3 regions of the Photobacterium angustum genome follow, and region 2 is predicted to be linked to each of the others. Evidence: predicted binding sites of a transcription regulator. Region 2 holds the regulator's gene; each other region holds the start of a gene.
What was found. The regulator CRP, encoded in region 2, controls carbon source genes, mostly activating them, when cyclic AMP is high. The targets are predictions, from matches to a motif close to TGTGANNNNNNTCACA.
Positions count from the first base shown of each region.

Region 1: a site for CRP is predicted at 6,948-6,963, ahead of BTO08_RS10615 (CTP synthase). Genes of this name have one in related genera too.
Region 3: a site for CRP is predicted at 4,222-4,237, ahead of cdd (cytidine deaminase). Genes of this name have one in related genera too.

Region 1 covers NZ_MSCJ01000001.1:2,380,765-2,391,906, reverse strand. The annotation lists gene barA (two-component sensor histidine kinase BarA) at 1-900, opposite strand, end outside; gene rlmD (23S rRNA (uracil(1939)-C(5))-methyltransferase RlmD) at 1,021-2,343, shown strand; gene relA (GTP diphosphokinase) at 2,412-4,646, shown strand; gene BTO08_RS10630 (hypothetical protein) at 4,939-5,247, shown strand; gene BTO08_RS10625 (hypothetical protein) at 5,393-5,581, shown strand; gene BTO08_RS22340 (hypothetical protein) at 5,789-5,935, shown strand; gene mazG (nucleoside triphosphate pyrophosphohydrolase) at 6,013-6,825, shown strand; gene BTO08_RS10615 (CTP synthase) at 7,044-8,684, shown strand; gene eno (phosphopyruvate hydratase) at 8,765-10,069, shown strand; gene ftsB (cell division protein FtsB) at 10,410-10,688, shown strand; gene ispD (2-C-methyl-D-erythritol 4-phosphate cytidylyltransferase) at 10,725-11,142, shown strand, end outside.
Region 2 covers NZ_MSCJ01000001.1:2,662,448-2,673,589, reverse strand. The annotation lists gene BTO08_RS12135 (DUF1338 domain-containing protein) at 1-469, shown strand, start outside; gene BTO08_RS12130 (hypothetical protein) at 525-707, opposite strand; gene BTO08_RS12125 (DUF3859 domain-containing protein) at 1,005-1,826, shown strand; gene crp (cAMP-activated global transcriptional regulator CRP) at 1,885-2,517, opposite strand; gene BTO08_RS12115 (OsmC family protein) at 2,900-3,304, shown strand; gene BTO08_RS12110 (phosphoribulokinase) at 3,375-4,244, opposite strand; gene BTO08_RS12105 (YheU family protein) at 4,426-4,641, opposite strand; gene BTO08_RS12100 (hydrolase) at 4,702-5,673, opposite strand; gene BTO08_RS12095 (PLP-dependent aminotransferase family protein) at 5,686-7,089, opposite strand; gene BTO08_RS12090 (LysE family translocator) at 7,268-7,867, shown strand; gene BTO08_RS12085 (ABC transporter ATP-binding protein) at 7,947-9,869, opposite strand; gene kefG (glutathione-regulated potassium-efflux system ancillary protein KefG) at 10,099-10,689, shown strand; gene kefB (glutathione-regulated potassium-efflux system protein KefB) at 10,679-11,142, shown strand, end outside.
Region 3 covers NZ_MSCJ01000001.1:1,196,476-1,207,617, forward strand. The annotation lists gene BTO08_RS05175 (thiopurine S-methyltransferase) at 125-763, shown strand; gene purT (formate-dependent phosphoribosylglycinamide formyltransferase) at 868-2,046, opposite strand; gene BTO08_RS05185 (DMT family transporter) at 2,240-3,124, opposite strand; gene cdd (cytidine deaminase) at 3,274-4,161, opposite strand; gene BTO08_RS05195 (CidB/LrgB family autolysis modulator) at 4,391-5,074, opposite strand; gene BTO08_RS05200 (CidA/LrgA family protein) at 5,071-5,415, opposite strand; gene BTO08_RS05205 (hypothetical protein) at 5,541-6,062, opposite strand; gene sbcB (exodeoxyribonuclease I) at 6,302-7,723, opposite strand; gene BTO08_RS05215 (retron Eco8 family effector endonuclease) at 8,306-10,561, shown strand; gene BTO08_RS05220 (reverse transcriptase family protein) at 10,698-11,142, shown strand, end outside.

The DNA of each region.
Region 1 (11,142 bases), 280 kb from region 2:
CTCATGAGACATATTGGCTAAAAATTCTGATTTCACCCGTGCCGCTTCCTGCGCACGTTTTTTTGCAATATCTAATTCAACGTTCTGAATTTCTAACTGCTCTAAAGTTTCACGTAGATCGGATGTTGCCTGATCAATACTTTGTTGCATTTCAATGTGGTATTCCGACAACGAAATTGCCATGGCGTTAATACCGTTTTTCAGGGTATCTAATTCGCCCAACAATCGACCTTCAATTCGAATATCAAGGTGGCCACGACGGATCCTATCTACCACACTGATCATATGAGAGATCGGTTGTGTCACGTCTTGCATTAAGCGATACGCAAACAGTGATGACAGGGTTAAGCCCAGTAATAACACCATTAAGGCGGTAAACACTTCTTGGTATTGTTGTAACCGTAGTGTGCTGAGATCCAGTTCGATAGCGATATAGCCGAGGGCTTTACCACGAACATCGCTACCAACATTAGTACCAAATTGACCTTCAGTAAGAATGGGCGCGCGTAATATTAAGGTGTTATCGGTTAACTGAGTATCAAGTAGCCGAGGAATAGGTTTGCCTTCAGGATACATGAAGGAATCAAAATTACGGTGGAAGTTAGATGTGGCAAAAATATGATTATGGTTATCAAACACCGCAATGCTGCGGATGATATCGGAGTGCTTTCTATGGGTATAACCAATCAACCGACGAATTGCTTCTCGGTTTTTTTCTGTCATGCCGTATTCCGCTGAAATCGCTAACGGCTCGATGATACTCGCACCCGTAGAAATCAGCTGATGTTCCAGATCCTGATAACGGCTCATGGTGAAAAAAGCGCTTAATAATAAGCCGATTATAAGTGTAGGTGCTAATGTCAGAGTAAATACTCTGGCACGAAGTCCATATCTGGTCATGGTTCTCTTAATTACAAGCAGACAAATCTGTGGGAGAATTAGCTCCCATCAGTAGCACTAGATTAAATAAATCAGTGCTGTTCGACAAATACTCAATGCCTGAACAGTGAGCAAAATTTTATGGCACGCTTTTTTAAGCCTCAAAAACGTAAAACCGATACCAAGCATAAAGAAATAACTATCAGCCGTTTAGATCATATCGGCGCTGGCATCGGCCACTTGAACAACAAACCTGTTTTCATTGATGGTGCATTACCCGATGAAACCGTTGTTGTGCAATTGACGGAAGACAAAAAAAATTATGCCCGAGCTCGCGTGATCAAACGTTTAAAAGACAGTGCTGCGCGTATTAAACCTCATTGTCCAATCTATGACCAGTGTGGCGGTTGTAACTTGCAACATTTATCCCACCAAGGTCAAGTTATCGCCAAACAACAGGCGCTAAGTGAATTGATGGAGAAATTTGCGATCACAGAAAAAGACGATGCCTCCCAAGTTGAGCCTATTGTTAGGCAAAGTGAACATTATCGTCGCTGTGCACGTTTTAGTGTCCGTATGCTACCTAATGGCAAAATGGTATTTGGCTTTCGTAAAAAACAGAGTAAAGACATCGTTGATGTGAATGCTTGTCCTGTTTTGGCGACCACTCTTAATGATTTGTTACCGCCATTACGTGAACTGTTAAGTAATCTTAAAGGACGTAAGCATGTTGGCCACATAGAATTGGTTAATGCAGATAATGGTCGCGTATTGTTAATTCGTCATTTGCAGCCATTTAATGACAATGATCTCGCAGCGATTAAAGCTTTCGCTACTGAACATGCATTGATGCTATTTTTAGCGCTGTCGTCAGATGAGCTTGACCATATGTTAGGTGAGCAACCGTTCTACGATATTGACGATGTAAGACTGACATTCTCACCAAAAGATTTCATTCAGGTTAATCGAGACGTAAACGTAAAAATGGTTGAGCAAGCGATAAATTGGCTTGATATTCAGCCGCAGGATAGGGTACTCGATTTATTCTGTGGGTTAGGCAATTTCAGCCTTCCGCTGGCAAGACAAGCGAAAGCGGTAGTCGGCGTGGAAGGTGTTGATGAAATGGTCGCGCGAGCGACAGCTAATGCGGCAGCGAATGGTCTAGATAACGCAACATTTTATCAAGCAAATTTGGATGAAGATGTAACGAAACTAGTGTGGGCGCAAGAGCAATTTGATAAGATTTTACTAGACCCAGCACGAGCTGGGGCGGCTGGCGTGATGCAGCATATTGTAAATTTAGCGCCAAGCAAAGTGGTCTATGTATCATGTAATCCAGCAACATTGGCTCGTGATAGTCAAATGTTGTTGCAGCAAGGGTATAAGTTGGCACGTCTTGGTATGATGGACATGTTCCCTCATACAGGGCATTTAGAATCAATGGCGTTGTTTGTTAAAAGCTAATCACCATAAAAAAAATAGCAATGTGATGTAAGACAATCATCGGTATTCAGAGAAAACAGGATAGAAACATGGTCGCAGTTCGCGGTGCGCATTTAAAGGAAAATACCACATTTGAGCTTGTCTCGTGGGTCGAGAGTTTACGTCAAGATGCAAAAGTATCGAGTCGGATAGAAGGAACATATCAGCGCTGTATTGAACTTGCCGCTGAACAAGAAAACGGTCCGTTACTGTTGTGGCGTGGTCGTGAGCTAGTTGAAATCCTTGTCACCTTGAGTATGGATGCCGATACTTTAATTGCGGCCTTGTTATACCCATTAGTGGAAGGCGGTTGTTACAGCAATGAAGCGTTAAAAGAAGAATATAGCGGGACGATTTTACATTTAGTTCAAGGTGTTGAACAAATGTGTGCAATCAGCCAGTTAAAATCAACGGCGGAAGAAACTGCGCAAGCCGCGCAGGTGGATAATATTCGACGCATGTTACTGTCGATGGTTGATGATTTCCGTTGCGTGGTTATTAAATTGGCTGAACGTATCTGTAATTTACGTGAAGTTAAAGATCAGCCTGATGAAGTACGTCGAGCGGCAGCGCAAGAATGTGCCAACATTTATGCTCCATTAGCGAATCGTCTCGGTATTGGTCAGCTTAAGTGGGAAATTGAAGATTACGCGTTCCGTTACCAACACCCTGAAACTTACAAGCAAATTGCTAAGCAGTTATCTGAGCGTCGTATTGATCGTGAAGATTACATTACACAATTTGTTGATGACTTATCTGATGCGATGAAAGCATCAAATATCCGTGCAGAAGTGCAAGGTCGACCTAAGCATATTTATAGCATTTGGCGAAAAATGCAGAAGAAAAGCTTAGAGTTTGATGAGCTTTTTGATGTTCGAGCTGTGCGTATTGTTGCTGAAGAGCTACAAGATTGCTATGCCGCACTGGGTGTTGTACATACCAAATATCGTCACTTACCAAAAGAGTTTGATGATTACGTTGCCAACCCTAAACCTAACGGTTATCAGTCTATTCACACTGTAGTGCTTGGTCCTGAAGGTAAAACGATTGAAATTCAGATCCGTACTAAGCAAATGCATGAAGAGTCTGAGTTAGGGGTTGCTGCGCACTGGAAGTACAAAGAGGGTACGGCATCAGGTGGCGCGAAAACCGCTTACGATGAGAAAATTAATTGGCTGCGTAAGCTATTAGCATGGCAAGAAGAAATGTCAGATTCTGGCGAAATGCTGGATGAGCTTCGTAGTCAGGTATTTGATGATCGCGTCTATGCTTTTACTCCTAAAGGGGATGTGGTTGACTTGCCATCGAATGCGACACCGCTTGATTTTGCTTATCATATTCACTCTGAAGTGGGTCACCGTTGTATTGGTGCCAAAGTAGAAGGGCGTATTGTTCCTTTCACTTATCATCTTCAAATGGGCGATCAAGTTGAAATCATCACTCAAAAAGAGCCGAATCCGTCACGAGATTGGTTAAACCCGAATTTAGGATTTGTGACATCTAGCCGTGCTCGTGCCAAAGTTCATGCGTGGTTCCGTAAGCAAGATCGTGATAAGAATATTATTGCGGGTAAAGAGATCTTAGAGGCAGAGCTGGTAAAAATTCATGCGACGTTAAAAGATGCGCAATACTACGCAGCAAAGCGTTTTAATGTGAAATCGCCTGAAGAGCTATATGCGGGGATTGGTAGTGGTGATTTACGTATTAATCAGGTGATTAACCATATTAATGCGCTAGTAAATAAACCAACAGCAGAAGAAGAAGATCAGCAGCTTTTAGAAAAGCTATCTGAGGCAAGCAATAAGCAAGCAACAAGCCATAAAAAACCGCAACGTGATGCTGTTGTTGTTGAAGGTGTTGATAATCTGATGACTCACCTTGCTCGTTGTTGTCAGCCTATTCCTGGCGATGATATTCAAGGCTTTGTTACACAAGGCCGTGGTATTTCTGTTCACCGTATGGATTGTGAGCAGCTTGAAGAGCTTCGTCATCATGCGCCAGAGCGTATTATTGATACGGTTTGGGGCGGCGGTTTTGTCGGTAATTATACCATTACTGTGCGTGTGACGGCTTCAGAGCGCAATGGCTTATTGAAAGAATTAACCAATACTTTAATGAATGAAAAAGTAAAAGTAGCGGGAATGAAAAGCCGAGTTGATTATAAAAAGCAAATGTCTATCATGGACTTTGAGCTTGAATTGACTGACTTAGAAGTGTTAGGTCGTGTACTGAAACGCATTGAACAAGTTAAAGATGTCGCTGAGGCTAAACGATTATACGGCTAATTAATCGATAAAGATAAAAATTAAGGGGAGCAATATGCTTCCCTTTTTTATTTATACAGCATTATGAGTAGTAGCAATTATTTTATGCTTAGTTCTTATAAAAAATAATTCATTTCTTTATTTGTTTAATGATCTAAAACAAGGCTTGATGTTGACTCATATATAATTGACCGATAATATTCTATTAACTTCTAAATAAAGACTCAGTATGTATTTATCTCAATTACATAAAATTTTATATGCATTATTTATAGCAATATTACTGTTAAGTAGTAGTGTAAATGCTGCGTATATGAGTCAAAATGTTCAAGTCTCTAATGCTGCTAATTTAGCAACTAATATCAAGAGCGAACTGCAATACCAGCAAACGGCTACTCAACAATCTCATCACTGCAGTTTGCAATGTGATCACGGTTGTAATGACTGTTCACAGTGTTCATGTTGTAGAGTATTACCTCGTACTGGTGGTAATGCATTTCATCTACTCTCTTTTCCTCCACTCGTTATCGCTCGCGTCAGTAAGCTGTTACCGATTGAATATCTTCAAGAGTCGCTTGTTCTTGCCGTTATAAAATCAATTTATCGCCCTCCTATTGCCTAATAGTTTGCTTATTTCTGGATCTAAATTGGATTCAAAGTAAGTGTTAATTTAACAAATTAATTATCCCATCTTAATTATATAGATGAGTGATAGTTGTTATTAATTAATGATGTTGCTTTATAAATAAAGCGGCAAGAGAACTATTATGAAAAATTTACTATTAAAATTATTAACTAAAAATAGTGTTACGAGTGTTTTATTACTTATTTCAATGTTTCTTCTTCCTGATAATAACTTTATCAATGTACCTAGCGATGAAATCAAACAATTGCTGTTTTTTATTCTTTGCCTGCAGGGAATGAAAGTGGGTGCAGATAAAGTAACGTTTAAATAATTAACGGGGGTATTATGAAGTCGAATGTATTAAGCATGATTAGAGAAAAAAGTCTTACAATAGTAATGTTATTGTTAATGTCATTTCTGTTGCCAAACTATGCGTTAGCAGAGTCTTATAGCGTAGATTCATCTAATCACACGTGCTCTCATCACTCTGATTGCCAACACCATTATTCACATCACCAAGGGTGTAGACACCATCGTCATGAGTCACATCAACATCGATGTGATAATCATCATTATGATGGCGATAATGGACATGAAAATTGTGATCATGCTAGAGATCATCATAAGCAACATGAGCATTGCCAACATGATGATGATTGATCGTTGCTATGAATTTCTAAATTAGTTTTCTAGTATTAACTATCGAAGTTTTGGCGCTTTAAAGTTAGAAGCTTAAAGCGCCATTTTTAAAGAGTTGATGGTATGGATAATAAAAAAGCATCTCAAATGGAACAATTATTAGCGATTATGTCTCAGTTGCGAGACCCACATCGTGGTTGTCCGTGGGATTTGAAACAAAACTTTGATTCAATCGTTCCCTATACCCTTGAAGAAGCCTATGAAGTGGCTGATGCCATCGAGCTGAAAAACTGGAACGATGTAAAAGAAGAATTAGGTGATTTATTGTTCCAAGTTGTTTTTTATAGTCAGATGGCCAAAGAACAAGGGTTGTTTGAATTTGACGATGTAGTGGCAGGCATAAGTGAAAAGCTGGTCCGTCGCCATCCCCATGTTTTTAGTGATGCTGATTTTGATGATGAAGCAGCCGTTCAACAAAACTGGGAAGCCGAAAAAGCCAAAGAGCGCGCAGCTAAAGAGCAATATGTGAGCTTGCTTGCCAATATTCCAAACGCATTACCAGCATTAATGCGTGCTGATAAAATTCAAAAACGCTGCGCGAATGTTGGTTTTGATTGGGATGAATTAGCACCAGTGGTTGATAAGGTAAAAGAAGAGCTTGATGAAGTGATGGACGAAGTGATTCAAGCGGTGCCAGAACAACAACGAATAGAAGAAGAGCTCGGTGATCTACTATTTTCAGTGGTGAATTTAAGTCGTCATTTAAAAGTAAAACCAGAGATGGCATTACAAAAAGCCAATAAAAAATTTGAAAAGCGTTTTCGCCAAGTGGAAGAAAGTGTGCTAGAACAAGGAAAGATCATTAGTCAGTGTTCATTAACTGAGCTAGATGAAGCATGGAATAGTGTTAAAGATAAAGAAAGTAAAAATCAGTAATTGAATTTAAGGTATGGATTATAAATAAAATATACCTATTTAGCATTGTTTTGGTTGTTAAAGCTTGATATTTCAGTGGCATAACGCTTACTTGATTTGAAGCAAAAAAAATCAAATGGCGGTGTGATAGTTTTCACGTTGTGGCGATAAATGGTGTCTGGTATACTAATTTCCCGTCCAGATACATTTATCCTCTACACCAATCTTCCAGGTTAAACATGACTACGAATTACATTTTTGTTACGGGCGGAGTAGTTTCCTCTCTAGGTAAAGGCATTGCTGCTGCATCACTTGCAGCGATTTTAGAAGCACGTGGTCTTAACGTGACTATGATGAAGCTAGACCCTTACATCAACGTTGATCCAGGCACAATGAGCCCAATTCAACACGGCGAAGTATTCGTTACGGAAGACGGTGCAGAGACTGACCTAGACTTAGGTCACTACGAGCGTTTCATTCGTACCAAGATGACTAAGCGTAATAACTTTACAGCTGGTCGCGTGTACGCAGACGTATTACGCAAAGAGCGTCGTGGTGATTACTTAGGTGCAACGATTCAGGTAATTCCTCATATCACTAATGAAATCAAATCTCGCGTATTAGCGGGTGCTGAAGGTCATGATGTAGCAATCGTTGAAGTAGGCGGTACTGTAGGTGATATTGAATCACTTCCATTTATGGAAGCTATTCGTCAATTAGCAGTAGAGCAAGGCCGTGAAAACACCATGTTCATGCACTTGACTCTCGTTCCTTACCTAGCGGCGGCTGGCGAAGTGAAAACCAAGCCAACTCAGCACTCAGTAAAAGAACTTCTTTCTATTGGTATTCAGCCAGACATCTTAGTGTGTCGTTCTGATCGTATGATCCCTGCAAATGAGCGAGCAAAAATTGCGCTGTTCTGTAACGTGCAGGAAAAAGCTGTTATCTCAATGAAAGATGTAGATTCAATCTACAAAATCCCACAATTAATTAAGGCTCAAGGTCTTGATGATTTAGTGTGTAAGCGTTTTGGTATTACTGCACCAGAAGCTGATCTTTCTGAGTGGGAACAAGTTATTTATGAAGAAGCGAACCCTACCTCTGAAGTAGTTATTGGTATGGTTGGTAAGTACATTGAACTGCCTGACGCATATAAATCAGTTAACGAAGCGCTTAAACACGCGGGCCTGAAAAATCGTCTATCAGTAAAAATCAAATATATCGATTCTCAAGATGTTGAGTCAAAAGGTACAGAAGTACTGGCTGGCCTTGATGCTATCTTGGTTCCTGGGGGTTTTGGTAGCCGTGGTGTTGAAGGTAAGATCCTTACAGCTCAATACGCACGTGAAAATAATATTCCATACCTAGGTATTTGTTTAGGTATGCAGGTAGCATTAATCGAGTTTGCTCGAAATGTAGCCAAAATGGCCGATGCGCATTCAACTGAATTTAATGCTGAAACTAAATATCCAGTCGTTGGTCTTATTACTGAGTGGATTGATAGTGAAGGTAAAGTTGAAGAGCGTACTGAGAAATCAGATCTAGGCGGTACAATGCGTCTTGGCTCTCAGCTATGTCATCTACAAGATGGTTCTAAAGCGCGTACGTTATACGGTCAGCCAACGATCCATGAGCGTCACCGTCACCGTTACGAAGTAAACAACACTTTACTACCTAAGCTTGAAAAAGCAGGTCTAAAAGTATCTGGTTTGTCTGCTGACAAGAAACTTGTTGAAATTATTGAAGTTCCGAATCACCCTTGGTTCGTAGCTGCACAGTTCCACCCTGAGTTCACATCGACACCTCGTGATGGGCACCCATTGTTTGAAGGTTTTGTAAAAGCGGCGGGTGCATACCACCGTGGTGAGCTTAACCAGTAAGGATTACTGATAGCTGTAGTTGTTATGGCTACAGCTATTTTTTTAGCTTTTAATTTGAAGATAAAGCAAGAGGAAACACAATGTCTAAGATCGTTAAAGTTCTAGCTCGTGAAATCATTGACTCACGTGGTAACCCAACAATTGAAGCTGAAGTTCACCTAGAAGGTGGTTTCGTAGGTATGGCTGCTGCGCCATCTGGTGCTTCAACTGGTTCTCGTGAAGCTCTAGAGCTTCGTGATGGTGATAAATCTCGTTTCCTAGGCAAAGGCGTTCTGAAAGCTGTTGCTGCTGCAAATGGTCCAATCGCTGAAGCACTAATCGGCCAAGATGCAAAAGACCAAGCTGCAATCGACCAAGTTATGATCGACCTTGACGGTACTGAAAACAAATCAAACTTCGGTGCTAACGCAATCCTAGCTGTATCACTAGCTAACGCAAAAGCAGCTGCTGCATCTAAAGGCATGCCTTTATTCGAGCACATTGCAGAGCTAAACGGTACTGCTGGTCAGTTCTCTATGCCTCTACCTATGATGAACATCATCAACGGTGGTGAGCACGCAGATAACACTGTTGATATTCAAGAGTTCATGATTCAGCCAGTAGGTGCTAAGACACTTCGTGAAGCTGTACGTATGGGTTCTGAAGTATTCCACAGCCTAGCTAAAGTTCTTAAGTCTAAGGGCATGAGCACAGCTGTAGGTGACGAAGGTGGTTTCGCACCAAACCTAGAGTCAAACGAAGCTGCTCTTAAAGCAATTAAAGAAGCTGTTGAAGCTGCAGGTTACGAGCTAGGTACTGATATTACTCTAGCAATGGACTGTGCTGCATCTGAGTTCTACAACAAAGAGCAAGGCATCTACGATCTTAAAGGTGAAGGTAAGCAATTCACTTCAGAAGAGTTCAACTACTTCCTTAAAGATCTAACTGAGAAGTTCCCAGCTATCGTTTCTATCGAAGATGGTCTAGACGAATCAGATTGGGCTGGCTTCAAGCACCAAACAGAACTACTAGGTGACAAAATTCAACTAGTAGGTGACGATCTATTCGTTACAAACACTAAGATTTTCGCTGAAGGTATTGAGAAAGGTATCACTAACTCAATCCTAATCAAGCTTAACCAAATCGGTTCTCTAACTGAAACTCTAGCTGCTATTAAGATGGCTAAAGACGCTGGTTACACTGCTGTTATCTCTCACCGTTCAGGCGAGACCGAAGACGCAACTATCGCTGATCTAGCGGTAGGTACTGCTGCAGGTCAAATCAAAACTGGTTCTATGAGCCGTTCTGACCGTGTTGCTAAGTACAACCAACTTATCCGTATCGAAGAAGCACTAGGTGAGCGTGCTCCTTTCAACGGTCTTAAAGAAGTTAAAGGCCAAGCTTAATTTTCTATTAAGCGATGATTGAGTTTACTCAATTTGGTTAAATAAAACCGCCTTGCAAGAGGCGGTTTTTTTATCTCTAAAATAAAAAATACAACACTAAGCGGCATCAATATTTATGCAGGAACAAATGCTTATTTTGTATTGTTGTCAGTGAACACTGTTTTTATTTTCAGGAAAAGAAATGTTAAGTAAGGGAGATGTAAAGTCTCATAGCATAATAGTAGTCACCATTGACTGATTATGGGATTATTGCTGACTCGCAAAATGTATTCCAATTATTTAGGTTTATTCAATAATCGGAATGCAGCTTGCTGTTTAAAATTATTTCGCAGGGAGAAGTATGCGCCTGTTTATTATTGTATTATTGGTTCTTATCGCTTGGTTACAATATGATTTCTGGTATGGCAAAAACGGTATGAAAGAATTTACCGCAGTCACAGAGAGTGTAAGCTTACAACAAGCCGCTAATGCTGAATTACATCAACGTAATCAGCAAATGTATGCGGAGATCAAAGATCTTCATGGCGGTAAAGAAGCTGTGGAAGAGCGTGCGCGTACTGATCTTGGTTTGGTGAAACCAGGGGAAACATTTATTCGTGTTGTTGGTGATAGTAACTAATTACACATTTTTAGTTAAGTGATGAGATAACCTTTCATGATCGATAAATGCATTGCTATTGTACCTGCAGCAGGGGTTGGTAGCCGTATGGCCGCTGATCGTCCGAAGCAATATTTAACGATTGCTGGTAAAACGATTCTAGAACATTCGGTTGAGCGTTTATTAAGCTTATCTGAAATCCAACATGTTGTGATTGCAGTAAGTAAGAACGATCCTTACTTTCCGACGTTACCGTTAGCGATGGATCCCCGTATCACTGTGGTTGATGGCGGTAATGAGCGTGTTGATTCCGTATTTTCAGGCCTAGCAGCAATCAATGATGATAACGCATGGGTGATGGTACATGATGCTGCTCGCCCTTGTGTACGTATCGAAGATCTCCGTCAATTAATGGCTGTGGCTGAAACGTCTGAATATGGCGCAATCCTTGCCACGCCAGTACGCGATACCATGA
Region 2 (11,142 bases):
AGTACGGCAGCTTGTCGATCAAGTTGATGATGACTATTTTGCCAATCCTGCTTTTCTCTCTCAAGGTAAACCATGGCAATTAAGTCGCGATAGTTATCAGCTTTTAAATGCAGAAAGTGAATATGCAGGATGGGTAGCAGCACATGGTTTTGGTGCCAATCATTTTACTGTTGATATTAATCAGCTTGAGCAATTTAATGAAATTTCTGAAGTGAACCATTTTCTTGAATCGAGTGGTTTTGATATTAATCAGGCAGGCGGTGCGGTAAAAGGCGATCCTACTGTGATGCTAGAGCAATCAGCAACCATGGCTGATAAAGTCATGGTCACGTTTTCTGATGGTGAGATGCTGGTCTCTGGTGGGTTTTATGAGTTTGCTAAACGTTATTTGCAGCCTGATGGTGAGATTTATAGCGGGTTTGTTGAAGCTTCGGCTGATAAGATCTTTGAGAGTACTTATAACTCTTGAATGATGTAAGCGATGCATTAAAAAAGCAGCCATTTGGCTGCTTTTTTTGAATCTGTTAATTGTCGAGGGGGGATCCCCAAATACCACTGTCTTCAGCAGGACAGCGACGTAAACCTGTCTGCTGTTCTAAATAACAACGACGGTCACTAAAGCCTGTCATCTCAATAGTTGTAGGTTGAGGAGCGATAGCGCCAGGTACAGTGGTGTAGCTATTCGGGGCAAAACGTTCAATATCCATATTCCATTACCGCGAGAAAAAGAAAGTCCATTCATACGCAGAATGTAGCACTTAATTTGAGCAATACAAATTAATTGTTCTCATAAAAGACACAAAGTTTGAATGGGATTGATGAATTATTTGTTAAAGCATTACTCATTCCTTTTAGCGATTTTATTTTGCATGTAATTGCTAATTTGTGATCTTATCGGTACATCAAAAATGTCACATTGCTTTATTATCTAATGCTTTGTTTTAGTTAGAAAGTTATCAATAAGTATTTCTTTCTTCAATGCTTTTGGATTAGGTGGAAGTAATATGAATCTTAGATGGATCACAATAGTAGGGCTGTTATTGTTAGCATTGACCGGATGTAGTTCTTTATCTTCAGTGGATAACAATGTACCTAAGGTGACGATTTCAGAAGGTGGTGTGATCACCCAAAATGGGGCTGTTTATACGGTAAAGGCAAGTACTAAATTAGTGACCCCGAAACTTGGGCAATATATCGGGTTTCGTTATGCAATAGAGATCCCTGATGGCGCCAGTGATGAGATGAAATCAAAAACGGCATTTCCTATTACAGCGCGTATGACGCATCCTAAACTGATAAACCCAGCAACGAAGCAAGCAACGACGGTATCAACATGGTCCGATACCATGTACAAACACGATAAAAACTTGGCGCTTTGGCAGTTTTCAGAACCTTATGAATTAGTCAGTGGTTCTTGGGTATTTGAATTGCTGTATAAAGATCAGGTCGTTGCTAAACGTGAGTTTACGGTCGCTAATCATGAGCAGTTAAATCAATCTTTAAAAAACACTTTTGAAACTGCATTCATGCTGAATAGTACTCGTTCATGGTTAGGTCAAAATGGTGATGCGCTTGTTTGTGATAAAGCTAAATCTAAACGTTGCTTGCAGTTTAGTTCTACTGAGGAGTGTAACCAAACCTTAAGTCGCTATAACAGCATGTGCCAGCAGATAGCGCTTAAACAAATGGGGCGTGGTGATGAAATTATTTCTGCGAAAGAAGAGATGAAAGAGTATGTTAGCTACTTTTTTTACTGCATGCATAGCGCCAGAATTAACGAAGCAAAGCTTGATAAAAAGCAGGTTCATACTTGTTTGAAAGGGTAAGAAAATGAAAAAAGCCGCAACAGTGTGCGGCTTTTTGTACGGCTAAAGACGTTAAAAATTAACGCGTACCGTAAACAACAATCGTCTTACCGTGAGCAGAAATTAAGTTCTGCTCTTCAAGCATTTTCAGAATACGACCCACTGTTTCACGAGAACAGCCAACAATTTGACCGATTTCTTGACGAGTGATCTTAATCTGCATGCCATCAGGGTGCGTCATTGCATCTGGTTGTTTTGCAAGATTTAGCAATGTCTGTGCGATACGACCTGTAACGTCTAAGAATGCTAAATCACCTACTTTCTGGCTTGTCACTTGTAGGCGACTTGCCATTTGAGCAGATAAGCGCATCAGAATATCAGGGTTAACCTGAATTAACTGACGGAATTTTTTGAATGAAATTTCTGCTACTTCACAAGGACTTTTCGCACGAACCCAAGCAGTACGCTCTTGATCTTCTTCGAATAAGCCAAGCTCACCAATAAAGTCACCTTGGTTTAGGTAAGAAAGGATCATCTCCTTACCTTCTTCATCCTTGATTAGTACAGCAACAGAACCCTTCACAATGTAGTACAACGTTTCTGCTTTCTCACCTGCGTGGATCAGCGTACTTTTCGATGGGTACTTGTGAATATGACAATGGGAAAGAAACCACTCTAAAGTTGGATCTGTTTGCGGTTTACCTGGAACCATATTACTAACTTCCTCTGCATTTGTTGCCCAACAGCATTGGTCTCTTTTCTTCTAAGTTTTATCATGAGAAAAAAAACTGCCTACTGACAGGGTATCCATTCAGCCGCTGGGCTGCAAGCTAACTTGAATAAGTTAGAGTGTATCCTTTTTCTACGCCTTTTTCTTGATATTGATCTAGTAGATTCGTTCATTTCATATGGATAACTGTGCACAGGATCACAATGCGGCGAGATAATTTTAAGCAGTGTGATAAGTAAAGATTATTACGACGATTTTTAGAGAGGAAAAAAGTTGTTATTAATGCGGAGAATTAGGATTTACATTCATTATTATATCAATAAAACTAGAGACAATTATTGGGCGTTTGAATAAGGATTAAGCGATGCAGTCCCGAGTAAAATGGGTAGAAGATATGACCTTTTTAGGTCAATCAAGCTCTGGTCACAGTGTAGTCATGGATGGTAATGGAGGGGATAAAGCCCCAAGTGCGATGGAATTGGTATTAATGGCGGCGGGAGGGTGTAGCTCAGTAGATGTTGTCAGTGCTTTACAATCCCAGGTGCAAAATATTGTGGGTTGTGAAGTTCTTATTTCAGCAGAGCGTCGAGAGCAAGCTCCACGTTTATTTACCACAGCCAATTTGCATTTTATCGTTTCAGGTTTTGATTTAAATGAAACCTTAGTGGCTAACAGCATTGCTGATTCTTTAGAGAAATATTGCTCTGTATGCTTGATGATTGGTGAAAAGGTTAAGTTGACTCATTCGTATGAAATCATCACTGCCTAATATTGATTGAGATGAAAAAGGTTGGTGTTTACGCCAACCTTTTTTCTATTCATTTTGGTTTTGTGCTGACTTAACTGATTTTCCCCGTATTAATCAGTTTCTCGATAAGTGGACGCATGATCAATTCCATTGCAAAGCTCATTTTTCCGCCAGGGACGACAAGCGTGTTATGACGTGACATAAATGAGCCTTGGATCATAGAAAGTAAATACGGAAAATCGACATTATTTAAACCGCGGAATCGAATCACAACAAAGCTTTCATCCAAGCTTGGGATCCCTTTGGCACTCACAGGGTTTGAGGTATCAACGGTTGGTACACGTTGAAAGTTGATATGCGTACGTGAAAATTGCGGGGTTAAATAATTTAAGTAATCGTCCATTGATCGAACGATAGACTCCATCACCGCTTCGCGAGAATGCCCTCGATCTCTCGTGTCACGAACAATTTTTTGGATCCACTCCAAGTTAACAATGGGTACCATGCCAATTAGAAGATCAACATGTTGTGCGACATGGATCTCGCCATCGACAACCCCACCATGTAAACCTTCATAAAAGAGTAAATCGGTGTTTTCTGCTAATTGTTGCCACGGAGTAAAGGTTCCGGGCATTTGGTTGTAGGGCACAGCTTCGTCAAACGTGTGTAGATAACGGCGAAAGCGACCTGTGCCATCTTCACCATATTGTTTGAAAAATTGCTCTAATTGGGCAAAGTCATTGGCTTCTGAGCCAAAATAGCTGATGTGTCGACCTTGCTCTTTAGCTTTGCGGATCTCAGTGTCCATTTCAGGGCGGGTATAGCGATGGAAGCTATCGCCTTCTAGCCATGCCGCATTAATGTTCATCATATTGAACATCTTTCGGAATGCTTCAGAAGTCGTCGTGGTTCCTGCTCCTGATGAACCAGTAACTGCAATAATAGGATGTTTTGCAGACATGACTAACCTTGTCGTTGTTGATTATCGAAAGATAAATGATAAAGCAGGCAATAATAAAATTGCCAGATAGGGCGACAATGCTACTACAAGTTAACAAGGATGTCGGGATTGAAAAGTGAAACTGCTAGCGGAGGCAAGTTTTGAGTCGTAACTCTCTAAGCACGACTCACATTAATAAAACTTATTGCAACTGATTGCGTAATTTTATGTCGACAGATTCATGTAATTCAGAAAATACAATCACAGCATCACCGGATTTCAATTGCTGCATTACGTAATTCACTTTGTTTTCTAAGCTCATTTCAACTTCTCCGTAATCAGTGCCTTCACGAAGCACAAATTGTTCAATCAGGTTAGTCAGTGTTTCTGGGGCGATATCTTGCCAAGGAATGATCATTTTATGTCTCGTCGACTGCGTTACTGATATGCGCAGTATATGATAAAAATATCACTAGCCCTATTGAGGAGTGGTGAGTTTGGTTTTAAACCATGTTGGAACGCTGTGTTCGAGCCAAAACGTCGGTTTAAAAATAGAACCACTAACGAACCCAACATGGCCACCTTTTTCATATAAGTTGTAGTCGATATTATCCGGCAATGGTTGTGATGGGATCACCGATTCGGTCATGAACGGATCGTCTTTGGCATGGATAATTCGCAGTGGTGTGCTGATCAAGTTGAGCTGTTGAAGGCCACTACAACGTTGATAATAATCGTCAGCATCAATAAAACCATGGAGAGGGGCGGTAATGTGCTGATCAAATTGCCATACCGTATTTATCGCCTCTAATTGCTGGTGGGTGATGGGCATTTTGTCTTGATGAAGTGTTATTCGTTTTGCCATTGTGCGTTTCATCGAACTGAGTAAATATTGCTGATAGATCTTAGAAAAGCCTTGTTGGATACGTGCCGAGCATGAGGCTAAATTTAATGGGGGAGACACCGCTTGAGCGGCAACGAGATCACTGTCATCACCATATTTTGCCAGGTAGTTAATCAGCATGTTGCCGCCAAGGGATACTCCCACTGCGATAAAAGGCCGTTGGGGGAATTGCTCACGTAACCATGTAATGAAAAAGCGTGCATCATTGACTTCACCTGAGTGATAGCCTCTAGGTTGACGATTTAGTTCACCGCTGCATCCTCTAAAATGCATCATTACCCCAAGCCAACCTTGTTGTTTTGCAGCATACAATAGTCCATTGGCATACGGACTATGGAAGCTACCTTCTAAACCATGAAATAGGATCATTAATGGTTTGCTATCGTCGGTAGGAGATTCTGTCCAAGCGAGATCAAGAAAGTCATCATCAGGCGTGGTCAGTCGCTGTGTCACTGGTGTAAATAGTGGCTGGCGACGAACAAATCGCGGTAATAAGGTTTGAATATGTGGATTTTGTAATCCTGATGCTGGCGTAAATTGAGACATGAATATCCTCTGTTACAGCGAAAAATGGGATAAAGGGGGGTGGCGTAATAACTCAGCAATGGTTTTTAAGCCAAAGATCAATTGCTGCTGATTTAACGGCGAGCTAATGGCGAGTCGTACTGCTGGTTGAATATGATTACCTCTGGGAGTAAATAATTCTGCTGATTTAACTATGACCCCACGAGCTGTTGTTGCTGCCATAAAATCACTTAAGCGCCAGTCTTCTGGTAATTGCAGCCAAACATGAAAACTATAAGTCTGGGTTGTAATGGCAAACTCACCAAGGTATTGCTGTACCAATAATTGCCGTTGTTGTATTTCAGTACGGACGGTCGTTAATACCCGATCGGCATCACCTTGAACAATTAATTCACAAGCGATAGCAGAGAGCAGTGGGCTGATCATTAAGCTGTGGTTATAGAGTGCTGCACTTAGGTGTTGCTGCCACTGTTTCGGCACTTGGATGTAACCTAAGCGAAGTCCTGGTGCGAGGCATTTTGATAACCCTCCGATGTGGATTACATGTTCAGGTGCTAGGTTGATTAAAGGCGGTGGCGGTGAGGGCGGCAGTAATCCGTTGACGTCATCTTCCGCAATTAACACATTATGCTCACGACACACGCTAATCACTTCTTCACGACGAGAGAGCGGCATTGTTACCGAAGTTGGGTTTTGCTGGGTTGGTGTTAAATATATTAGCCGTGGTTGGTAGAGTTCACAGGCCGATGCGAGACTTGCAGGGATCACCCCATCTTCATCCATCTCAACACTTTTTAGGGTAATACCATGTTGACGAGCAAGGGTTAGAAAGCCGGGATAGCAAAATTGTTCGACTAACACGGTATCACCAGCACGACAGAAAATACTCAGCAATAATTCCGCAGCATGTTGTGCGCCTGAGGTGAAATACATCTGCTCTGATGAAACATCAATACCTTTCTGATTTAGCCATTGGCAAACGATATGACGATGATTATCGATCCCTTGCGGTGGCTGATACAGCATCATGTCATTTAATTGCGAGGGATTGGCACTAATTTTTGCCATGGCGTTGCTTATCATCTCACTGCGATCAAATCGCGGAGGAATGTTATAGCCGAAATTACATTCTTCAGTCTGTAATTCTTCTAATTGATAGATCCAGTGATGGTTTTTATTGTTATCACAGACATACGTCCCAGCCCCAATACGCGCTTCGACAAGATGACGTCGTTCCGCTTCTGCATAAGCACGTGTCACTGTACCGACGGTAACCTGTAATTGATCGGCAAGTGCGCGGTGTGTGGGGAGTTTCTCCCCAATTGCGATGTCACCTTGCTCGATAGCTCGTGCAATTCCATCTGCAATTTGACGATAAAGTGGTTCTTTAGTTCTAGCGATAAGTTGGATATTTAATAACTTCTTCTCGATTGTCATGGTGACAATAAATCCTTTGATCTTAATAACTTCCCTTGTTAGGTTAAATTGTGCGCACAAAACAACCGTATTGCCAGAGATTTTTTATGTTGTCGCGAAATAACTGAAATTGTATCGGTACAATTTCGTGGGGGATGATCTGGATAGTTTTATTTCTATTATTTATTAAGGAAAGTGTGTGGAAGGATCAGCAATCATTTCAGTTATTTTATTTGCCATATTAATGACAGGCACGCCGGGGCCTAACAACATGATGGTGACCGCCTCTGGAGCGAACTTTGGTTATTGGCGTAGTGTTCCGCATATTACGGGGATCAGTGTGGGTATGGCGAGCATGATCAGTTTACTGGCGGCAGGGCTCGGCATTATTTTTGAACGTTATCCTATGGTTCACGAGGTATTAAAAGTTGTTGGGTGTACGTACTTATTGTATTTAGCATGGAAAATAGCCACCGCTGGCAGCATGAGTAAAACGGAGCAAAAAGTGAAGGCGAAACCGATGAGTATATTCTCTGCTGCTCTGTTTCAATACGTTAATCCTAAAGCATGGATGATGTCAGCAACGGCAGTAAGCACCTTCGCCGTTAGCGGGGAGCATTATTGGTTATCGATATTAATAATTGTAACGGTATTTTTCGTGGTGGGGTTTGCTTGCGTTTCGCTATGGACTGCAACTGGGGTAGTGATACGTCATTGGCTAACATCAGAACGTCGCACGGTTTGGTTTAATCAGACGATGGGAGCGCTAACGGCTGCGTGCGTGGTGATGATTTGGTAAGTGGTTGTCCTATGTTCTAGATAACTGAAAATAACAACGCCAACGAAGTGCTCGTTGGCGTTGTAGGTGTTAGGCGATATTATTCGGCACTAAATTGAGATTCCATCTCTTCTAATTGCTCTTGTAACTCCATCCAAGCAACTTCAACATCTTCCAAATCCGATTTTGCATCACCTTGCAGTTTTAATTGCTCGTTCATACGGACTTTGTTCTCGGCCTCATAAATACTGCTATCGCTTAATGCGGTTTCAGCATCGGTGATAATGGCATTGAGTTTGTCCATCTGTTTTTCAAGCTTGGTGATTTCTTTACGAATAGGGGCTGTTTGTTTACGGAACTCTGCCTCTAGACGTTTTTGCTCTTTACGCGATGCCGCGCTGTTATCTTTGTTGGTTTCAGGTTTTGTTGCTTGTTGATCACGGCGATCATTACGTTGTTGCTCGGTAAGCCATTTGTGATAATCATTTAAATCACCATCAAATGGTACGACTTGGCGATCATGCACTAAATATAAGTCATCGGTTGTTGCACGCAGTAAGTAACGGTCGTGACTGACAATAACCATTGCACCTTCATAAGATTGCAGTGCCAACGTCAGTGCTTGGCGCATATCTAAATCAAGGTGGTTGGTTGGCTCATCGAGCAGCAATAGGTTAGGGCGTTGCCAGACAATAAGAGCCAGTACTAAACGGGCTTTCTCACCGCCAGAAAACGGACCGACTTTTTCAAGCGCTTTATCACCAATAAAACCAAAACTACCCAAATAATCACGGAGTTGTTGCTCGGTTGCTTGTGGCGCAATACGTGCCATATGCTGAACTGGGGTATCATCAAGGTACAAGGTTTCTAATTGGTGCTGGGCAAAGTAACCAATTTTAACCCCCTGCGAATACGCCATATCACCGGCTTTCGCTGGTAAATCACCCGATAGCATTTTTATCAGGGTCGATTTACCGGCACCATTTCGACCAAGTAGGCCAATACGACTACCAGGAACAAGATTCAGGCGAATTTTTTCTAAAATCAGTAAGTCGTCATAACCAGCGGCAACCTGATCCATCATTAAGATTGGGTTCGGCAGAGCACTTGGCTCGCGGAATTCAAAACTGAATGGGTTATCAAACTGAGCCGGTAACACTTTTTCCATGCGTTCGAGGGCTTTAATACGACTTTGCGCTTGGCGTGCTTTACTGGCCTTGTAACGGAAACGTTCAATATATGACTGCATGTGCGTCATTTGTTTTTGCTGTTTCTGGTACATTGCTTGTTGTAGTACTAGCTTTTCGGCGCGTTGTACTTCAAACGACGAATAGTTACCGGTGTAACTGTGCATGGTTTGATTTTCAATATGGATAATGCGGTTAACCACAGGATCTAAGAAATCGCGGTCATGGGAAATTAACACCAAAGTACCACGGTAGCTTTGGAGCCATTTTTCCAGCCACATTACTGCATCTAAATCTAAGTGGTTAGTTGGCTCATCGAGTAGTAGTAGATCAGAGCGGCATAATAGCGCTTGAGCAAGGTTAAGACGCATACGCCAACCACCCGAAAATTGGGTTAGGTTCCATTGCATTTGATGCTGTGAAAAGCCTAGGCCGTCAAGTAATTCTGCCGCGCGGGCATTGATACTATAGCCACCAATGGTGTCCATTTTACCGTGAAGCTCTGCGACTTTAGTACCATCATCAGCTTGTTCTGCGGCAAGGAGTTGGCGTTCAAGTTCACGGTATTCACGGTCGCCATCAATGACATATTCAATAGCTGCGCGCTCTAACGCAGGTGTCTCCTGAGCAACCCATGCCATTTCCCAGTTACTCGGAAATTGGCAGTTGCCAGCATCTAAGCTGAGCTCATTTTTCAGTAAAGCGAACAGGGTCGATTTACCACAACCGTTTTTACCGACAAGACCGACTTTGTCGCCCGGGTGGATCGTTGAAGTGGCGTTTTCAAGTAATACTTTGCCACCACGTAGAAGTTGGATATCTGAAAAGATAATCATCAATATTGCCGGGGTCTTGCCCGCTCCACTAAATAAACTGGACTTATGGGCGGAAGTCTAACTCAAACAGCGCAGAGTGGCTAACATCTCTCTATTGCTTTAGGTTACGTTTTGCTGAACAAATGATAAACAAAAGATCATGTTTGTTAACAATTAGGTATGATGGAATAATACTGAGCAAGTACTTATTGTTGCACATGATGAATATGAACGATTGTAAAAGGATGTTATGACACGACAAAACTTACCATCAATTCTCATTATTTTTGCTCATCCTGATCCTGATGAGTCCGTTGCTAATAGCGCAATGTTGCAAGACATTGAGCTATTAGGTCACGTTACTGTGCATGATTTATATGCCACGTACCCCGATTTCTTTATCGATGTTGTCGCAGAGCATGAGCTGATCGCGAGTCACGACATCATTATTTTCCAGCATCCGCTCTATATGTATTCCTGCCCATCATTGTTGAAAGAGTGGTTTGATAGAGTGTTAAGCAAAGGTTTCGCTCACGGTGACGGTAATGAAACCGTGGGTAAATATTGGCGCTCGGTGATCACGACTGGCGGTGGAGCAGAAGCTTATAGTCCGGATGGTTATAACCGTTATGGTATTGATACCATTTTAAAGCCATTTGAAATTTGTGCTGATCTTTGCCAAATGCATTGGTTACCGCCACTTATCTTGCACTGGGCAAGACGCGTCACGCAGGATGAATTAAACCAACATGCACGCGCATACCAATCATGGTTAGCGAACCCTTTGATTATTGAGCCTCGAATTAGCTTAACGAAGAAGGAGACCAACAATGACCAATGATTTCCTTGTTCTAAGTGTGGTTTTTTTGGCCGCAGCTATTATTGCCGTCCCTTTGGCGCAAAAGCTTGGCTTAGGTTCAGTGTTAGGCTATTTGATTGCGGGTATTGCCATTGGCCCTTGGGGCTTAGGCTTGATCTCCGATGTTGATGCTATCCTCCATTTCTCTGAATTTGGCGTTGTGTTGTTACTGTTTCTGATTGGTTTAGAGCTTAATCCGAAAACACTGTGGCAAATGCGTAAACCCATTTTAGGGTTAGGTGGTGGGCAGGTGGTGATCACTAGTGGGGTTATTGCCGTAGTGGTTATGAGCTTTAATGGATTTTTACCTTCGTTGACGTGGCGCGATTCAGCCGTGATTGGCATGGGGCTGGCGTTATCTTCAACAGCCATTGCACTACGTGTGATAGAAGAGCAGCAATTATCAGGAAGTGAAACTGGGCAATCGGGTTTTGC
Region 3 (11,142 bases), 1.5 Mb from region 2:
AAGGTAGCAAGATTGACAGTCACTGCGAAGTTATAAAAAGCGACTGTTAGCACTCTTTGAAAGCCACTGACATATGTTATTATTTCAGCATTATTATTTTAATTAGAAAAAGTCGAGTCATAAAATGGATGCAGAATTTTGGCACTCACGCTGGGCAGAAAATCGAATTGGTTTTCACTTATCAGATGTTAACCCGTTACTGATCAAGCATTGGTCGACGTTAAATGCACAACGTGATGATCGCGTGTTTGTCCCTATGTGTGGCAAGTCGGAAGATCTTGTGTGGTTAGCACAAAAACATAACCACGTGATTGGGGTTGAGCTGAGTGATATTGCAGTTAAAGCCTTTTTTGCAGAAAACCTGTATACACCGTTAGTGACAGGCGTTGGTCATCAACATCTTTACCAATTTGATGAAATTTCGATTTACCAAGGTGACTACTTCACGCTAAATATCGATCCTGTTGATGTGGTTTATGATCGCGCAGCATTAATTGCAATGCCAGAAGACATGCGACAAATGTACGTCGAAAAGCTATTGTCGTTGGTTAAAACTGGCGGTCGTATTTTGTTGGTAACGTTAGACTACCCACAAGATGAATTAGCTGGGCCTCCTTTCTCTTTGCCAAAAGCAGACGTTGAAGCATTATTTTCGGGTTGTAAAGTGACGCATCTAGAACGTGATGATGCCGATGAAAGTCATCCTCGTCGCCAACGTGGTTTATCGCGATTTGCCGAAGAAGTATGGCTAATTGAAGTGTAACTTGTTGTTATAAAAACAAATAAAAATAAAGGCATGGTTTCTTATTAGTGGAAACCATGCCTTTTTGCTGATAGAGAAATTGTAATATGCTGGGTTAAGCGTGATTAATCGAAAATTACTTCAACATCACCAGCAGCATTAACGGCATCATTTACCGCGCTATCAATATCTTCTCGACGTGTAAGCGCGACACCTAAACGACGACGACCATTAATTTCAGGTTTACCAAATAATCTGATTTGTGTTTGCGGACGAGAGAGTGCAGGTAACAGATTATCGAAACTGATGTTTGATGATACACCTTCTGCAAGGATCACTGCAGAAGCTGATGGGCCATATTGGGTGATGTGCTGAATGGGTAAACCAAGGAAAGCGCGAACGTGAAGCGCAAATTCTGATAGCTCTTGTGAAATAAGCGTTACCATACCCGTATCATGTGGGCGAGGGGAGACTTCACTGAATAACACAGTATCGCCTTTAATAAATAGCTCAACACCAAATAAACCAAAACCGCCAAGTGCGTTCACTACTTTTTCTGCTACATCCTGTGCCGCTTTTAATGCTGCTTCAGACATTTGCTGTGGCTGCCATGACTCACGGTAATCCCCATCTTCTTGACGATGACCAATAGGTGCACAGAAATGCACGCCATCAACTGCACGAACAGTTAATAAGGTGATTTCGTAATCAAAATCAACAAAGCCTTCAATGATCACACGACCCGCACCAGCACGACCGCCTTCTTGTGCGTATTGCCAAGCAGATTCAATATCAGCTTCGGTTTTAATCACACTTTGACCTTTACCTGATGAACTCATAATCGGCTTCACGACACATGGCATACCAACGCGATGTACCGCTGCTGAGAAATCATCAAATTGATCGGCGAATTCATAAGGCGATGTAGGAATCGATAAGATCTCAGCGGCTAAGCAACGAATACCTTCTCGGTTCATTGTCAGTTTCGTCGCATTAGCGGTAGGTACAACGTTAACACCTTGCTGTTCTAATTCGACAAGCGTGTCAGTGGCAATCGCTTCAATTTCAGGAACAACAAAGTCGGGTTTTTCTAGTTCAATAATGTGTTTTAACGCGTCGCCATCGAGCATATCAATCACATGGCTACGATGTGCAACTTGCATTGCAGGCGCGTTGGGGTAGCGATCCGCGGCAATCACTTCAATACCTAAACGTTGGCATTCAATCGCGACTTCTTTACCAAGCTCGCCAGAGCCTAAAAGTAAAACACGTGTTGCATTTGAACCATTAGCTGTACCTAACATTATTATTCCTTACTATTTATGTTGGATAGTGTTGGTTGAGCGTGATAATACCTTGTTTTTTTATTTAAGCAAACGTTTGCGTCAGGGTTTAAATGGAATTTAATAGTAAATATTAGAAAGGCTCTAGATCTTATAATAAAAAACCGCCAAGAAGGCGGTTAGTGAATCTTTCATACATTACGGTGTTACTAGGCTATTTGCGCTTTTCCCACTGGGTGATAAAGGCCACAGAAGCAATAATAATCGCTGCGCCTAACCATAAACGACCCGGTGGTACCCAGCCAAATACAAGCCAACCACCTAACACGTTTAGTGGTAATTTTGCGTGGTCGAATGGTTGTACAAATGATGCATCAGCCACGGCATAAGCTTTAGCTATCGCCCATTGTGCCAGTGCGGTTAACAGGCCAGCGGCAATGATTAATGTCCATGTCGTACCGCCTGTTGGCATATTAAAATCAGGCAGAGCCAGTAACAAGTTAAATGGCGTGATCAGAATAAGCAAATACATCACAACAGTGGTTGGTGATTCTGTATTAGATTGCTTTTTCACCATCAGAGAATAACCTGCCCAGAAAACGGCAGCACCGACAGGCAATAACGTAGCAATACTAAATGAATCAGACCACGGCTCTAAAATGATCATTGCACCAATAAAGCCAGCAAGAGTTGCACACCAACGTGCTGCGCCCACTTTCTCTTTCAGTAATACCCCTGAACCAATAGTTGCAAATAACGGTGAAGTCATAAGCAGCGCAATACCTTGCCAAATAGGAACAGGGTAGGCAAGTGCCCATAGCCAGAGTTGGATACCAATCACCGCAAGAAAGACACGGAAACAGTGTTGGAAGAATTGTTTTGTCTTTAGTGATCGGCGAATACCCATGGTTCTCAGCCATGGCAGCATAGCCACCAGCGCAACAAAGTACTGGATCAACGCAAAAGTGGTTGAAGAGACATGGAGTTTAATACTGAGAAATTGTGCAAGGCTGTTTACAATCGCAAAGGCAAGACCTGCGGAAAGCATCCATCCGGCACCTTGGACAGGGTTATGAACTGGGGTATGTGAATCAGACATTAAAAATTGGTTTCGTCAAAAAAGCATAGCGAGATAATACGCTTTTGTTTTTAGATAGCCAATATAACTGATTGAGTTGAATGCATTAGGCAATAAAAAACCGCCTATTATGGCGGTTTTACATCAACAAATATTGCTCGCACTAACGATTAGTAAGCAACATAAGTCATTTGAATATCAGGATTTAGCGCTTCTAGTAGTGCTTGAGTGCGTGCTAATTGGCTAATTAGGCTTTCTGCGCTTTCTACTAATGCCGCTTCGACAAGTTCAGATAGCTTGTAGCCTGACATGTTCATATTAATCAATGCAACTTGAAGCGGTGGTAAGCTTGGGTTAAATGCCGCATTTTCAGCATACATACCAACAAAAACACGACCATCTTTAGCTTTTAATGCAACACCACTGAAGTTCTTAGAGTACGGTGCATGAGAGCGGTTGGCTGCATCACAAGCGGCAACAGCAAGCTCTGATTGCTCAGCAATCGTAATACCATTATTAATGTCGCTTAATAGCGCATCTTTAATACCAAGATCAGCAGGTCCGAAAGATTCAGGCAGGTATTGTTGCAGTGTCATTGGCTGACGTTCAGGAAGTTGAATAACTAAATCTTGTGCCGTATTTAATTCATTCATGAACTGACGACAGTGGCCGCAAGGGCTGTAGTTAATCGTTACGTCTTTAATGCCTGTTTCACCTTTGATCCAAGCATGGCTAATTGCAGATTGCTCAGCATGGATCGTACACGCCATACTTGCGCCTACAAATTCCATATTTGCACCGAAATATAGGCGTCCAGAAGTACCACGAACAATAGCACCAACATAGAAATTAGAAATAGGAACAACAGCGTAAGCAGCAGCAACAGGAAGGAGAGCAAGGCGAAGATCAGTATCAGATAAATTAGTTTGGGAAACTAACTGTTCGAATTGTTCAGGACTAATTGTTGAATCGAAATCTTTATCTTCAATAATTGGTCGTAAAGCTGATGCAAGCTCTTTAGGTAATTGACCTAATGCATCCATAACTTTTGCGTGCATTGGGGTGTTACTCCGTATTGTTGATGGAGAAACATTCTAAGTTAATTGTCATTAATCAAGTGTGATCTAAATCACATTAATAATGATAATGTAGTTCAGCATACATTATCGAGAGCGACCTCACACATATAAATGTAATTTTTCATGTAATAAATAGTTATCAAAACATTATGAGCTTAAAACTAATAAGAATTAGTGTTTAAGCTCATATGCATGGGGTAAGGGTAACTTAGTGGAAAAACAGGTGTTCTAAAATAGGGAACATGATAGGTGCTAATAACGTTGTCATGATCCCACAGATCACTAACGCTAATGAGCTAAATGCCCCTTCTTGGTAATCTTCTTCGACAGCTTTTGCTGTGCCTAAAGCATGAGATACCGTACCAATTGTTAAGCCTTTTGCTAACGGGTGGCAAATACGAACCAGTTTCATCACTGGGTAACCTAACACCGCGCCAAATAGACCAACAATAATCACCATTGCTGCTGTAATCGCAGGGATCCCGCCAATTTGCTGAGAAGCTGCCATCGCAAGTGGAGTAGTAATAGATTTAGGTAAAATACTGGCTGCAAGTTGAGCATCGGCACCCATTAAAAACGCAATGGAGGTACCAAATGTCATCGACAAGATACTACCAGCAAAACACGCACTTAAAATAGTTTTCCACTTACGCTTAATTAAAGGCAGTTGCTGATATAAAGGCAAGGCTAATGCCACAACAGCAGGGCCTAATAGATAGTTAATTATTTCGTTATCAGCAAAGTAGGTTTCATACGGCACCTGTAACCAACGCAGTGCAGCAATTAAAATAATCAGCGAAATGAGTAGTGGATTAAATAGCGGATTACGAATTTTTATCGCTAAATAGCGCATGCTGTAAAATACCACTAGCGTTGCAACTAACCAGATCATGACTCTTTTTCCTTATGGTGAAGCGCAAGGCCGATCACAAGCAATACAATTAATGTGCTGCCTAATGTGCTCGCAAAGATGATAGTTGCATTGTGCTCAATTAAACCGAGGTAGTTCATTAAGCCAACCCCAACAGGCACGAATAGCAATGCCATATGTTTGATGAGTAAATTACAGGTTTTATCGACCCATTTTGTTTTGCATATGCCAGTAACAAGGCCAAAGAACAGTAAAAACAAGCCAATAATACTGCCAGGGATCGGCAAATGAGTCAGATGTTGTATGCCTTGACCAAGTAAAAAGCAAAACATAACAATGGCAAAAGATCGAATGTAATCCATAGTAAAAAGGGTAATGCTAGAGAATTTGATTCATCATACAAATAAATGCGCTATTTGTCACACAAAAAAGAGCGTCATTTAGATAATTGATAAGAAAATATAGATAGTGAGATATTTATTGGTGATTAATACCACAAAATTAGACCAATGAGCGCAGCGAGTGTTAAAAGAATCGTAACTTTTAGCCAAATAAAATCGATTACCACATACTTAAACCATGCTTTATTAAATAACAATGGCTTTTTTTTAGAGGGGGTAGCATTAGGGCAAGGACGAGTAGTAAAAGGCAGTCGACGTGATGTTTTCGTCGGAAGCGGCACACGAAAGCCATAGTGAGGCACAACATGGATAGGTATCGCCATTACTCCGTTACATTGTAACTTACCTGTGAGTGATACCAGCAGTAAGTTCAAGTCATAATTGTGATCACTGGTTTCTTCAAACGCATCTAATGACGTAAATGTTTTACGGTAAAGTGAATCAGCCCCAATCACTTCACCAGCAAAGAGACATAACACTTCCAATAACCGAGATTCCTCTCGCGTTAATAACGTTTGCGTATGGTCTTTCCATATTAATAGATGCTTTTCAGGAAAAAAATCTATGTTGTCGTAGCTATAACATTTCAATAAGGTTTGCGTTGTCATAGTGCACACCTACCGTTTAATAGATCTCGAACGTAACGGTATCAATAATCGCTATTCCGTTATTAATAAACTCAAATCAGTAAACCGCTTTATTGTTGTCTTTAATTGTTAGCGTTAATGGCGTAATCATCAAATAAATCACTACATAATAATCTTAAAAAAAAGAAGCCTATTCGCGACATTCAAAAAGAAAATCACGTAATAGGCTTCATTTATCGCTATCGTATTAATAAAAAGGTTTAAACCAATTTAGAAACATAGTCATAGAGAGATTTTAAAACTTTCATCTTATTTTCGTCAGATTCATGCTCATAGGCGACAGCCTCAAAGTTTTCCATATACTTTGGCATATTCATTTCAAAGAAATCCTGACAATGATGCTTCCAGCGTACTTGCTCTTCATAACTTAACGTCATTGGGAAGTTACGGGCACGATAGCGGAATAACAACGGCTTAATACGTTTGTCATCGACATTGATTTCAAGTGAAGCTAACTGATCGGGTGCTGTTTCACGGATAATATCCATAGTCGAACGATCAGCTGTTGAAAAGAACCCATCGTAAAGCATCGCATCAACATTATCGTTGGCTGCATATTCACGTTTAACACTAAACATTTCGATTAACTTTTCACGAATTTCAGGGTGCTGCTTAATCAAGGCAAGGTTCTTTAAACATTGCTCTCTATCAATCCCTAAACGCGCGGCATCTTCAGCTTTTAATGTTTTAGCTGGAGCAAGAACAGGGCACTTATTCAAATGCACTTCTTTAACGGGCACAGGTAATTCATCTGGCGCTAAATCAACACGCTTGGTATATAAACGCTCACGCAGTTGGTCGGCATCAAGCTCAATTAATGGGGTAGGATCAAGCGCGAGGTTCACTGTAATTACAGCGTTCTTATTATCAGGGTGCCATGCCACAGGCACAATCCAACTCGTATTGCCACAATCAGTACCAAACATGCCAGAGATATGCACTAACGGTGTTAAGTTAACAATATCGATTAATTCTTGTAGCTTGCGTTTGTGACGTAAATCAAACAGGTAATCAAACAACTTAGGTTGATTCGTTTTAATGATTTTTGCCAGCTCTATTGTCGCGTAAACATCGGCCATTGCATCGTGAGCATTAGCGTGTTCAATGCCATTAGCAATAGAGAGCTTTTCAAGCTTAAAGCTAGGACGATCTTCATCATCAAGCGGCCAGTTGACACCCTCTGGGCGTAATGCGTAACAAGTACGCATAATATCTAATAAATCCCAACGCGAGTTACCATTTTGCCACGCCCAACCGTATGGGTCGAAGAAGTTGCGGTATAAGGTGTAGCGCGTTACTTCATCATCAAAACGAACGTTGTTGTAACCAATGACACATGTATTGGGTTTTGACAGTTCAGCATGAATGGCTTCAATAAACTCAGGCTCTGATAAACCTTTTTCCATCGCTTCTTGCGGTGTAATACCCGTGATTAAACACGCTTCAGGTGACGGTAAGTAATCTGCTGGTGGTTTACAGTAAATAACGAGTGGCTCACCAATAATGTTCATGTCCATATCAGTACGGACACCCGCAAACTGGCAAGGACGATCATTGGCAGGGCTTGCGCCAAACGTCTCGTAGTCAATCCAATAAAGTGTTGCTTGGTTCTTATCGTTCATAAATCATCCATAGCCATTACGGTTGTTATTATTACTCTTTATCTAAGCAATGGCTTGTTGTTAAAACCGCTTATAAATTCAGCAGTTTATTGTATTTAAGTCGTTAAACGCTTCAGAGTAAAACCCTAAGCACGCATAACTTTAAGTATCCCGTATTTAAGGGCAAATAGGCAAGGCGAGAGGCGGATAAATTAATGGTAGTGTTGAGATATGTGGGGCGAAATTCCCATTTTTGTTTGTTATCGAACGTATTCGCGCCAGCTCATCGAATAAAGCATTACATCTGCTAATCGTTATATCCGCCGTATTAACGGTTTATAACAAACATGATTGGTTGAAAGATTAATTCGAAGGGTATGAGTTGTATACGGAAAAGCTGGATAGTTATTTGAAGTAGCTCTGCAGGTTATAAATTAATTATAAGAAGTTGTTAATTTAGTATTTCTCAATATGTTTTTTTATAATGGTGATAGTTTAAATGAAATTTATCTTGTTCATTTAATAAGTAATGCAAAATAAATATTTATAATGAAATCCCTTTGAAATCAGTAGTTTTTGGAGTATCTTTACTGGGTGTAATTCATGGGTCAATCTATAATGGCATTATCATCAGTTAGAATTAAGAATATCCTATCTTTTAATGATTGCATTGTCACTGATTTTAGTGATTTTAATTGTATCATTGGTAAAAATAATGTAGGTAAATCAAACTTTCTTAAAGTTCTTCAGTTTTTCTATGCGCATTTGAATAATGAGTCTGTTATTCCGTTACCTTTAAACTCTAATTATTCGAGTATCGGAACAATATCGATATCATATGATACAACTAGACTTGAAGAAGTTGTAAAATCAAGAAAAAATAAGAGTATTTATCAAAAACATATATATAGTTCTTTGTTCAAAGATGACAGTTTTAACTTGGTTTCTAGTCGAATAATCAGGAAAAACTTCACCCTTACATTAACTGTAAATAGAAATGGTTCTGTTAGTTGGTCAGATAAAGATAAAAATGTAAGAAAAATAATTAATAGAATATATCCGTTATTCTTTGTAGATACGAGAAGAATAGATTTATATGATTGGGATAAGTTATGGAGTACTGTCAGTCGTCTTAAATTTATTAATGCTAGAGCATTAAATACTGAGCAAATTATAGATTTTTTTGACGAAAAAGTATCTAACAATAGTAATTCATATAAAGAATATGTCAAAATTATAAGTGAGTTAACAAATGCATCGCCTTATAATTATCAAGATCTTGTTTTAAATTATATAAAAGTAGGATTGAGTGGCCATAAGTTTAATATAGATGGTTTTGAGTTAACTACACAATCAGATGGTACAAATTCACATAAATTTATTGAGTTGTTTATTTCTTTAATAATAACTTTAACTAGACGTGAATTTATTACACCGATCGTATATATAGACGAACCCGAATTGGGATTACATCCAAAGCTAAATGAAAAGCTAATTTTTAATATTCATAATCTATATAAAAGTTTAAAAAAACATACTGATAAGAAAGAATTAGGTAAATACGCAACACCTTATCCTACAGTGCTAATGACAACACATTCGCCTAATATATTAAAGTCTGTCATTAAGTTATTTAGAGGTCATAACGAGCATAATATTTATCATTTTAGTCTTAATTCAGATAAAAAAACAAATGTATCATTACTTAATACTAATTTTAAAGATAAACGTTTTTTAAATATTTTTAGTGATAATGAAGCTCGCTTATATTTTAGTGATTTTATACTCTTTGTAGAAGGGGAAACGGAATTAGAATTATTTGGTAATATGAGTCTAATAGATAAGTTTGATTATTTAAATAAGATAGATGTATATAAAACAAATGAGGTAATTCTACGTTCTATTAATCCAAAAGCATCAAAATCTCCAACTCCATATTTGAATATTTATGATGCTGATAAAATGATCAATTATGATTTTACTGAAAAGTCTTTTATTATAAAGCAAAAAGAAGTAAATCTCTTCGAAATTCTAAAGAGGTACAAATATACATGTTTTATATCTCAGAATTACGCAATAAAGAAAAGTTTAGAAAATATTGTCAATCTTAATGAATCAAAATTTTTAATTAATAAAAAAGGTACTGAATTTTCAAAGTTTCCATACTTGAATTTTATAAGATTTTGTAATGGGGTTTTATTAAAAACAGATCGAATTTATATTGCTCCATCTACAATTGAAGAGACTCTACTTTGTAGTCAATCTCGTAAAATTGCCATAAAGTGGCTAATTAACCAGACTAAAGATTTAGTTGAAGGTGATTTAATGATTGATGGTAGAGGTGATGTAAATAAGAAACTTGATGGATTTAGGAGAAGTTTTAAAAAAGAAAATATTGATCATGTTTATGGGCGAATTTTCACATCGAAGGAATACAAAGGTGAATTATCTCCTGAAAATAAAGAGTTTATAAAAATCGTTCTTATATTAAATTTGAAAAAATTACTTAAGCAGTTTTATCAAAAAAATATTGATTTAAGTCGTACAGATCAAGTTACAATTTTGCGTCTTGCTTTAGATGGAAAAACCCATACTTTATGTAGTCAAAAGAGTAAATCGTATGAGTTAGCTATAAATGACGACATAAGAAATGCTGTAGAAAGTATAAAAGAGCAATGCTTAAAAAAACTTCCGATACAACTTGGTAAAACAGGTGGCTGGGTAACATCTTTTTTAAATTTTGCGATTAGTGAGATAGAAAATAGCTCGAAAGATGAACAAGAATTCAAGAGAGTTTTTGCTTTAACTTTTCCGCATCTACATGATATACTTAAGACGATTTCAGATTCGATAGATTAGAGAAGCAGTGCTTGCAATGCTGATATCTTTATATCCTAGTCTCAACATTGTCTTAATCTGTGCATCCCTCGCAGATGTACTTTTAATGCACGACAAGTTCGTGAAAAGATGAATTAGTATCAATTATGGAATCAAAATGAAAAATTACACAGCTAATAGTTTTACGCTATCATTGCTTAAACAGTGTACTTTTTTCAATGAAGAGAGCGGGTTAATCTCGCTCCCTTCATCTCATGTTATAGAAACACGGGTGGGAAATAAGTATATTTATAAGTTGGTTGGTTCAGAAAGTGAATTAATCAATAAATTACACGAAAATCTTAATGAGACATTATTTTGTCGAATTCCCGTAAACCAAGCAGCTACTGCTTATACTAAGAATAAATCATATTTGGATTTTTTAGAACCGCATAGAAATAATTTCTATTTTCTTAGAGTTGATCTAAAAAACTTTTTTCATTTTATTAATAGAGAAATTATTAAAGATTCCCTAAAAGATCATGTATCCTCAAAGCCAATAATCAGTGGATGTCGTCAATCAAATCTAGATTTTATTGTTAATGTTTTAACAATAAAACTAC